DNA from 3 places in the Mesorhizobium sp. M8A.F.Ca.ET.161.01.1.1 genome. Region 3 is predicted to be linked to each of the others. Evidence: riboswitches for the same ligand, from Rfam matches in the RefSeq annotation. Region 3 holds a riboswitch; each other region holds the start of a gene.
The links. A riboswitch is a leader RNA that binds a small molecule or an ion and turns the genes downstream of it on or off. The one in region 3 is predicted to bind thiamine pyrophosphate.
Positions count from the first base shown of each region.

Region 1: linked by a shared signal. The riboswitch ahead of EN804_RS10620 (YkoF family thiamine/hydroxymethylpyrimidine-binding protein) and the one ahead of thiB (thiamine ABC transporter substrate binding subunit) in region 3 are both predicted to bind thiamine pyrophosphate.
Region 2: linked by a shared signal. The riboswitch ahead of thiC (phosphomethylpyrimidine synthase ThiC) and the one ahead of thiB (thiamine ABC transporter substrate binding subunit) in region 3 are both predicted to bind thiamine pyrophosphate.

Region 1 covers NZ_SRTD01000003.1:409,083-412,352, forward strand. The annotation lists gene EN804_RS10610 (ABC transporter ATP-binding protein) at 1-191, opposite strand, end outside; gene EN804_RS10615 (ABC transporter permease) at 188-1,006, opposite strand; gene EN804_RS10620 (YkoF family thiamine/hydroxymethylpyrimidine-binding protein) at 1,050-1,658, opposite strand; TPP riboswitch at 1,649-1,762, opposite strand; gene EN804_RS10630 (formyltransferase family protein) at 2,073-3,152, opposite strand.
Region 2 covers NZ_SRTD01000013.1:67,502-70,771, forward strand. The annotation lists gene EN804_RS38855 (hypothetical protein) at 1-284, shown strand, start outside; gene EN804_RS25970 (hypothetical protein) at 947-1,174, shown strand; TPP riboswitch at 1,296-1,412, shown strand; gene thiC (phosphomethylpyrimidine synthase ThiC) at 1,516-3,270, shown strand, end outside.
Region 3 covers NZ_SRTD01000005.1:65,703-68,972, reverse strand. The annotation lists gene thiP (thiamine/thiamine pyrophosphate ABC transporter permease) at 1-979, opposite strand, end outside; gene thiB (thiamine ABC transporter substrate binding subunit) at 1,204-2,202, opposite strand; TPP riboswitch at 2,246-2,360, opposite strand; gene EN804_RS14510 (thiamine diphosphokinase) at 2,447-3,091, shown strand; gene EN804_RS14505 (ABC-F family ATP-binding cassette domain-containing protein) at 3,093-3,270, shown strand, end outside.

The sequences.
Region 1 (3,270 bases), on a different contig from region 3:
GCGCCGTCGAAAAACATCTCACCCTCGCCATGCTCGGCGCCGGTCAGAAGCTGGAACAGCGTCGACTTGCCGGCACCCGAAGGCCCAAGGATCGAGACGAATTCGCTGGCATCCACGCGCAGCGAAATGTCGGCGAGCACTTCGAGCCCGCCAAAGGCCTTGCGCATATGCCGCAATTCGAGCCGGCTCATGCTTGCGGGCCTTTTCGGGCGGCTCGCCTGCCAGCGGCTCTTTCCCAGGGCATGGCAAGTCGTTGCAGCACCACCGTCAGCCCGAACAGGACGAGGGTAAGGGCGGCGCTGACGCCGACGGCGGCGAGCACCAGGTCGGGACGGAAATTGTTTTTGGCGTTGAGCATGTAGATGCCCAGCCCTTTGGCCGCGCCCGCATATTCGGCGAAGATGGCGCCGACGACGGCATAGGTGATGGAGATCCTGAGGCCAGCGAAGAAATAAGGCAGCGCCGAAGGCAACCGTGCCAGGATGAAGACCCGCCAGCGCCCTGCTCCCATGGCGCGCAGCATCTGCCCGATCTCGACCTCGGTAGCCTCGTAGCCCTGCACCAGGGCCACCAGCATCGGGAAGAAGGTGACCAGTGCCACCAGCATGATCTTGGGCGTCAGCCCGAAACCGAACCACAGCACCACCAATGGCGCGATGGCGACCAGCGGCAAGGTCTGGCTGACTATGAAGACAGGAAACAGCGCGCGCCGCAAAGGCTGGAAGAAGTCGACCAGCATCGACAGCGCGAAGGCGGCGCTGAGCGAGCAGGCAAAACCGATCAGCGTGGCGCGGATGGTGGGAATGGCGTTGTCGAGCAGCGCGTCACGATTGAGCATCGCCTGTTCGAAGACGCGCGAGGGCGCCGGCAGAACCGTCGGCTTGATGCCGGAATGGTTTGCGTAGAGTTCCCACGCCACGAGCACCAGGCCGATCGATATCACGGCCGGCGCTGCCTGGGCGAGGAAGCCCGCGAGCTGACGCGGGTTGAATGACGATGAAGCCACGAGAGGATGACCTTGACGGCGTTCGCGCGTCGGCGCGAACGGTTCAGACGGCAGTGGGACTGTTGGCCGAAACCGTGACGTCGAGGGTTACGTGGCCGGCGCCCGGTCCGAAGCGGCAGAAGGCTTCGTCGAGCGCCGAGAAGATCGCGCCAGCATCGCCGCGCAGCTTGGTGCAGAAATTCTTGGAGCGATCATAGACGCCAGACTGCTTCAGGAAATCGATGCAGCCATAGATCTCGTCCATGTGGTCGTCCGTGCCCATCACATAGAGCGAGAACTGCGCCGCCGCTGGCTGCCCAGTGGCGGGCGCGCCGCGCACGGCGGAAATGGCGGCTTGCTTGCGCGGGCCGAGTGGCCCGGCAGGTCCGCCAAACGTGTCGGAGCGGCAGATCGGATCGTCCGGCTCACCTGGGCAACCACGCGAAATGGTCGCCGACAGCACGCAATGCTTACCGCTGCCAGACGCAGCCACGAAAAGGTCGCGCAGCGCCGGGAATAGCACCTCGGGGGGCCCGACCAGCAAGGTCGAGATGTCGTCGGTCTCGATCCTGAGCTTGTCGCGATACGGATCGAGCGCGCCGAGCGCACCCAGGATGACGCCGACAAAATCGTCGGCCATGGGATATAGGGAAACCTGTGCGCCTGAAAACATCGCCCGCCTCGCTCCGCTGGTATTACCCAGATCAGCTTCTAGGGTCTGTGGGCTTGCCGCCCCCGTCTCAGCCCCGACCGTACGGAGCACCCCTGTGGATGGCGGCGTTAAAGCACCATTCGATCGGTTGGGGAAGCTGTTTTTTCAGCAAGCTGCGCCAAAAGCATTGCGCCAGCGCAGGCGCAACCGGGTGTTGACGGCCCGGAAATTTGTCTCGATCCGGGCGCAGCCAACAGCCCGACCATCACGCCGGGCGACATGAAATTCCAACGCGGACCAGAATTGCCCGACCAGCACGCGGACGGATGCCAATGGCAGGGCGACCGCGCCGACCGTGAACGACAAGAACTGCGGTAAGTAGTTTTCGCAGCAGGAAAAGCGCGGACGCAAGTTCCGCCATGCGCATTGGCTTCACTATCCGCCACGACCGGCCGGCGGTACCTCTGGCGCCGATTCGCTGGCTACTTTGCCAAACACTCTTATTTCGGGGCACGGTTTTCCGGCTTTTGGCCGTGCGAATGCGGCGTGGATTTTCATCAACCGTTTGAGCAGGCGGCCATAGGTGAGGTATCGAACCCGGCCATTGGCAAGATCGAACTCCACCCTCCCCCATCGCCTGACCGGCCTCTTTCCAGTTGCCGGACCCAGTCGCGCGATCTGAAAGGCCAACCGGACCTCGCGGCCGGCAACGTCCAGATAGATACCGGGATTACCGCCCAGGACGTGCCACAATCGGGCAACGTGCTCGATCGACATGTCGGATGAAATCGCCATGTGGTCCCGCTCAAGTCGCGCCCAGACGAAATCACCGGTTGGCTGCCGCGTCCCGGACACCAAATCCTTGCAATAGGCTGGCGCCACCTCGCGCACCAACGCGCGCATCGCGGTCGCCACGCTGTCGGCCACATCCCGCCGCGTTGCCCAGTGTGCTTCGCAGAACGGCACCTGTCCGAGGATGTCGCCGTCATCGAAATTGGCGGACATCTTGTGCAATGTCACGCCGCCATGAACGGCATGCTGGCCGTCCGCGGCCAGGCGATGGAGAGGATGCGGACCCCGGTAGTTGGGCAGCAGCGCCGGATGAAAATTAAGCCCGCCCTTGGGAAAGAGGCCGAGCAGTTGTTGTGGGATCAAGGTCGGGAAAGCGTAGCAGATCAGTACATCCGCGGCGATCTCAGGCAATTGCCGGCCAAGCTCATCCCAGTCGTAAGGCCGGCCGAATTCGATCAACTTTACCGGCGTGTTGCCGAGATAGCGCCTGAGCAGAAGCTGGCGCCTCAGCCGGCGTCGAAAATTGCCAATGCTGAAGCCTCTGGATGGGCGCTGAAAGCCAGGCACGATGATCGCGCCAATACGATTTCCCGCCTCGACCCACCCGGAAAGCAGGGGCCCGGTGTAAGCAGAAACATCCAGGATGAAAACTGCATTGAGCTGCCGGGCGCCGGCCACAGGCTCGGAAGAAATCATCTTTTCAGATCCGGCGGGGCAAGACATCGCCCGGCAATCCGAGCACCGTAACGAACCGGTCCAGTCACTACCAAAAGACCGGCCGAGCCGTCAGCCTGGTTTGGGAGAAAGCGGTCCTGCCGCGGCGACACTTGGGAGCCTTTCC
Region 2 (3,270 bases), on a different contig from region 3:
CCATTCACGAGAGGTTCGACATGAAGACTATGCAAGAAAAAGACATTCCGGCATTCGTGCAAGCAGTTGTGGAGGCCGGCTGCAACATTTGCGCGATTGGCAACTTGGGATATGTCTTTGGCGATGCTGATTTGACGCCGGCGCAACGGAGGTCCGTCGAGCCACAGCTGCGCAGGATTGCTGAGATCTACGGCGAACGCGATCATCTCATGGACGAGATAGCTGTATATCTGCGGTCGATCGGACGCCATGTCGAGGTTGAGCCGAAGACAGGTGTTTCCTGATGGCCGCGATCGATCGCGTTCCGTAGTCGCCATTTCTATTGGGTAACGAGCAGCCGTCTTCCAACCTCTGAAACAAAAAAGAGGTGACCCCCAAAGGCCGCTCTCGAGACCGCAAGTCTGAGCCGCTAACGCATTGCGATAACCAGGCTGTCCGAACTGGGCGTCGATGCCTTCCTCGACCAGGTCGCGGTAGGCGGCGATCTCATCTACCGCATGCATAGCCAAGCCAGAGAAGTTTTCGGCAGCGGAATTCTCGGTCGCTTCCCCTTTTATGACTAGAGGGTGCGGCCGATCCGGCCGCGACGATCTCGCAGGGATTGCCATATACGGCAACACGAACACCGGCGGATCAATACTCGGATAATGGCGGCCGGCTATGTAGCGATCGATCGCGCACCAACATATCAATGCAATAGCTTAGTTGCTTTCAAAGGCGGGTCTCTACGAACTGCAAGCAAGCTAAACGATTGCGTCAACTCTTCCTCGCAGAGCGAAAACTCCGCGCCCACGCGATTTCTCTGCTGGAACAGCGGCACATCCTCAGCGCCAGGACACGGCCGCCGCCGTCGGGTTTTACGAAGCCGGTGATTGCATAAGTTGCCCGCAAGATATCATTGGTATCGGGAACGCCGCCGATGCCGCATCCTGAATAGAGCGGCCGCTTGCACCTGCCAGCCCGACGACCAGATCATATCTGCAACTCCATCTACCTGGACGTGGTGCAAATCACCTCGCTGAAGCCGCAAATCGTCGCCTTCGACCAGGATAACCACATCCGTGACCGCCTGAGCTACTCGGTCGATCTCGACGCACATGGCCGATACAGTTTTTCCATCCTTCACGAAGCGAATGAGACTTTGGCCATTCCAGCCCTGGTCTACGGGGCGTGACTTGTCCCCGATGCATGCGCGAGCTCTCCGCTCGGCCGGCCGCCGGACGTCGCCACCGGCCGAAGGCGCCCGAAGGCGCCCGAAGGCGCTTGACAAAGCAGCACCGGCCCATTCAACTTGAGGCATTCACCAGGGGAGTCCCGGTAAGGGGCTGAGATACTGCTGGCTTTCGCGGCGCAGTGACCCGTTGAACCTGATCCAGTTCATACTGGCGTAGGGACGGTGCAAGCGCTTTGCGGGAGTTTACGCCCGAGGTCCTGCTGCAGCAGGTCTACAGAAGCGTCTTTTCATCCTTCCGGCACAGAACTGGGTCTCCAATGCATGAGCAAAGGAGCCTCACGATGAATGCCCTCACCCCCGCCGTGTCGACGGGACCACTGCCCGCCTCGCGGAAAATCCACAAGCCCGGCGTCCTCTACCCGCAGATCAGGGTGCCGATGCGCGAGATTTCCGTCCATCCGACGGCCGGCGAACCGCCCGTCACCGTCTACGATCCGTCCGGCCCCTACACCGATCCATCAGTCCAAACCAGCATCGAAAAAGGCCTTGCCCGGCTTCGCCACGAATGGGTCACGGCGCGTTGCGATGTCGAAGCCTATGACGGCCGCCACGTCCGGCCGGAAGACAATGGATTCGCCACCGGCGAGCGCCTGACACCGGAATTTCCGATACGCAATCGGCCGCTCAAGGCCAAGCAGGGCAAGGCGGTGACCCAACTTGCCTATGCGCGCGCCGGCATCATCACGCCAGAAATGGAGTTCGTAGCCATCCGCGAGAATCTCGGCCGCGAGGTGATGCGCGGCAAGCTGCAACGCGACGGCGAAGCCTTCGGCGCGGCGATCCCAGATTTCGTCACACCCGAATTCGTGCGCGACGAGGTGGCGCGCGGACGCGCAATCATTCCCGCCAACATCAATCATCCCGAGAGCGAACCGATGATCATCGGGCGAAATTTCCTGGTGAAGATCAACGCCAACATCGGTAACTCGGCTGTCACATCGTCGATGGCCGAAGAGGTCGAAAAGATGGTGTGGGCGATCCGCTGGGGCGCCGATACGGTGATGGACCTGTCGACCGGCCGCAACATCCACAACATCCGCGACTGGATCGTGCGCAATGCACCGGTGCCGATCGGCACGGTGCCGCTCTATCAGGCGCTCGAAAAGGTCGGCGGCATCGCCGAGGACCTCAACTGGGAGGTCTATCGCGACACGCTGATCGAGCAGGCCGAGCAAGGCGTCGACTATTTCACCATCCACGCCGGCGTGCGGCTGCACTACATACCGCTGACCGTCGACCGGGTCACGGGCATCGTCTCGCGCGGCGGCTCGATCATGGCCAAATGGTGCCTGCACCATCACCGGGAGAGCTTCCTCTACGAGCATTTCGAGGAGATCTGCGACATCGCCAGAGCCTATGACGTTTCCTTCTCGCTCGGCGACGGCCTTCGTCCCGGTTCAATCGCCGATGCGAACGACGCGGCGCAATTCGCCGAACTGGAAACACTTGGAGAACTCACCAAGATTGCCTGGGCAAAGGACTGCCAGGTGATGATCGAAGGCCCGGGCCATGTCCCCATGCACAAGATCAGGCAGAACATGGACAAGCAGCTCGCAGTGTGCGGTGAGGCGCCGTTCTACACGTTGGGGCCGCTGACGACCGACATCGCGCCGGGCTATGACCACATCACCTCAGGGATAGGTGCCGCCATGATAGGCTGGTTCGGCACCGCAATGCTTTGCTACGTCACGCCGAAAGAGCATCTCGGCCTTCCCGACCGCAACGACGTCAAGATTGGGGTGATCACTTACAAGATAGCCGCCCATGCAGCCGATCTGGCGAAGGGCCATCCGGCAGCGAAAACCAGGGATGATGCCCTTTCGCGCGCGCGCTTCGAGTTCCGCTGGGAGGACCAGTTCAACCTGTCGCTCGACCCCGAAACCGCACGGTCCTTCCACGACCAGACCTTGCCCAAGGAGGCGCACAAGCTGGCACATTTCTGTTCGATGTGCGGGCCGAAATTCTGCTCCATGCGCATTTCCCACGACATCCGTGCCGAGGCTCAGAAGGAAGGCATGGCGGCAATGGCGGCAAAA
Region 3 (3,270 bases):
GGACAGCGGTCTCGCCGGCCAGCCGGTCGAGATCGGCGCTCAATCCGGCGATCACGGTCGCCGCCATCGGTCCCGCGACGACCAGCAGCGCCAATCCGATGAGCAAGGCATTCAGTGTGGCTTCGGTGCCGTTGACGGAGAGATAGCGGCGCGGCGCGACCGGCAGGTTGGTGTCGCCGACGACATTGGCGCCGAGCCGCGTCAGCGCCAGCACCACGATGAAGGTCAAGGCGATCTGCAGCAATGTCAGCGCGACAGCCCTCGCGGGATCGAAATCGAAGCGCAAGGCCTGATAGATGCCGACTTCGAGCGTCGTCGCGGCCGGCCCGCCGCCAAGCGTCAGCACGATGGTGAAGGATGTGATGCAGAGCATGAAGACGAGCCCGGCGACGCCGGGCATGGCGGCGCGCAGTGTTGGCCATTCGATCAACCGGAACGCCGGCCGCGCCGCCATGCCGAGCTGGCTCGCCAGCCGCCACTGGTCGGAGGGGATGGTCTGCAGCGCCTCGAGGAACAGGCGGGTGGCCAGCGGCAGGTTGAAGAAGACATGGGCGACGAGAATGCCGGAGAGGCCGTAGATGCCCGGCCAGCCCTGGCCGCCAACCCAGTTGAACAGGCCGGCGAAATAGCCGGCACGGCCATAAAGCGCCAGAATGCCGAGCGCCGCGACGATCGCCGGCAGCGCCAACGGCACGGCGAAGAGCTGCAGAATGAAGGCGCGGCCGAAAAACCGTGGATGCCGCGACAGCGCCCGCGCCACGAACAGGGCCGGCCCGACGGAGAGCAGCGTTGACAGGGCCGCCTGCCAGAGTGTGAAGCGCACGACGCGCAACAGATAAGGGTCGAAGGCCGCCCAGGCGCCGGAGAGGTCGTGTGCGCCTTCGACAAGCAGCCCGGCAAACGCGCCGCCGATCAAGAGCGCGATCGCCGCCAGCGCTACGCTGCCGGCGGTAATGCGGGGATCAGACGCGGGTTGCACGAAAGGCCTTTAACGTGCGTCGCGTTCCTTCGCGCCCCCCTCTGTCCCGTCGGACATCTCCCCCACGAGGGGGGAGATTAGCAGCTCCGGCGCCCAGCTCATTCCTGCAATGTTGGCGATTGGCGAAATCGCCGATGACAGCCAATCTCCCCCCAAGCGGGGGAGATGTCCGGCAGGACAGAGGGGGGCGCCGTAGAGCATTCATCTTCGGATCATACAGCCAACTACTTGCTCATCACCGCCAGCCATTCATCCACCCAGGCCTTGCGGTTGGCCGCGACCTCGTCCGGGCTGAACAGCAGGGTCTTGGTCGGCTTGACCAGTTTGTCGAAGGCTGGGTTGAGCGGCTTGTCGGTCTTGCCGGCCGGGAACATCCAGTTGGTCTCGGGGATGGCGTCCTGGAATTTCGGTCCGGTCATGAAGGCCATGAATTTTTCCGCCAGCGGGTTCTTGGCTCCGGTCGTGGTGATGCCGGCGACCTCGATCTGCAGATACTCGCCCTCTTCGAAAGACGCCGCCTGGTAACGCTCGGTGTTCTCGGCGACCATATGGTAGGCCGGGGAGGTGGTGTAGGAAAGCACCATCGGCGCCTCGCCCTTGGTGAACAGGCCATAGGCCTCGCTCCAGCCCGGCGTCACGGTCAGCACCTTGGTCTTGAGCTTGGCCCAGGCCTCCGGCGCCTTATCGCCATAGACCGACTTCACCCAGAGCAGCAGGCCGAGACCGGGCGTCGAGGTGCGCGGGTCCTGGATGACGATCTTGTCGTCGGCGCTGCCCTCGACCAGCTCCTTCAAGCTTTTCGGCGGCGACTTCAGCTTTTGCGTATCGTAGACGACGGCGAAATAGCCGTAGTCGAAGGGAACAAAAGTATCGTCGCTCCAGCCGCCCGGCACGTTGACATCGCTCACCGCGCCATGCGGCGCGAACAGGCCGGAGGCCTTGGCATCGGCGGTGAGATTGGTGTCGAGGCCGAGCACGATGTCGGCCTTGGTCGAAGCGCCTTCCAGCTTGACGCGGTTGAGCAGCGCCACGCCGTCGGCGACCGAGACGAACTCGACATCGCAGCCGCATTCGGCCTCGAATTCCTTCTTCACCACGGGGCCTGGACCCCAGTCGGCAGTGAAGCTCTCATAGGTGTAGACCGTGAGCTTGTCCTTGGCCAAGGCCGGCCCGGACAGCGTCACCGCCGTGGCTGCGATGAGAGAATATAAAAACGTGCGCATCGGCGCCTCCTTCGTTTGCGTTGAAAGGAATTGAGGCGTCGGACTGTCCGAAACGTCTAATCCCTCCGCCGGTACAAACCGGATCAGGTTCAGCGGGTTGGCGAGACTGCCTCTCAGCCGGCCCGCGAAATTCGCGTCCGGCACCCCGTTAGAGCGTTTCGACACATAGGCCCGGCGGGTGGGACACGCAAGTGGGAGTTTGCCGCCTTCCGTTTCCCGTGCCGGGCTGGTAAGGCGACGGGATATGAGCACATTCACCATCCTGCTTGGCGGCGATCTCCTCCGCACGCCCCGGCTCGACCGCCAGGTCGAAGGCTCGCGCGTGATCGCCGCCGACGCCGGCATCGGTCATGCGCGGATGCTGGGCCTCGTGCCGGAATTGTGGGTCGGTGATTTCGATTCGGTTCCGGCCGATCTGCCCGCCCATCTCGCCGCCGTGCCCCAGCAAACCTTCCCGACGGAAAAGGACAAGACCGACGGCGAACTGGCAATCGCGGCCGCACTGGAGCGTGGAGCGACCCGCCTTGCGCTGGCGGGCGCCTTCGGCGGCAAGCGCGCCGATCACGCCTTTCTGCATCTGGCGCTTGGCCTGCGGCTGGCCGAGGCCGGAACGGATGTGCTTTTGACCAGCGGCGCCCAGGAGGGTGTCCCCTTGCTCAACGGCAGGGCCAGCTTCGATTATGCCGACGGCACGCTATTTTCTATTCTCGGCTTTTCCGAACTCTCCGGCCTGACCGTCACCGGCGCCAAATGGCCGCTCGACAAGGTCGAGGTGGCTTTCGGATCGTCGCTGACCATTTCCAACGAGGTCAAGGGCCGCCTCGACATCGCGCTCGGCCACGGCCGCGCGCTGCTGCTCGCCCATCCCTATCCATTGCCCGAAAGCTGACATGGCCCCGCCCCTTCTCAATCTCGACGGGATAAGACTGACTTTTGGCGGCACGCCGCTGCTCGATGGCGCCGCCCTGACCGCGTCGACCGGCGACAAGATCGCGCTGGTCGGCCGCAACGGGTCCGGCAAGTCGACGCTGCTCAAGATCGCCGCCGGCCTGATCGAACCGCAGGACG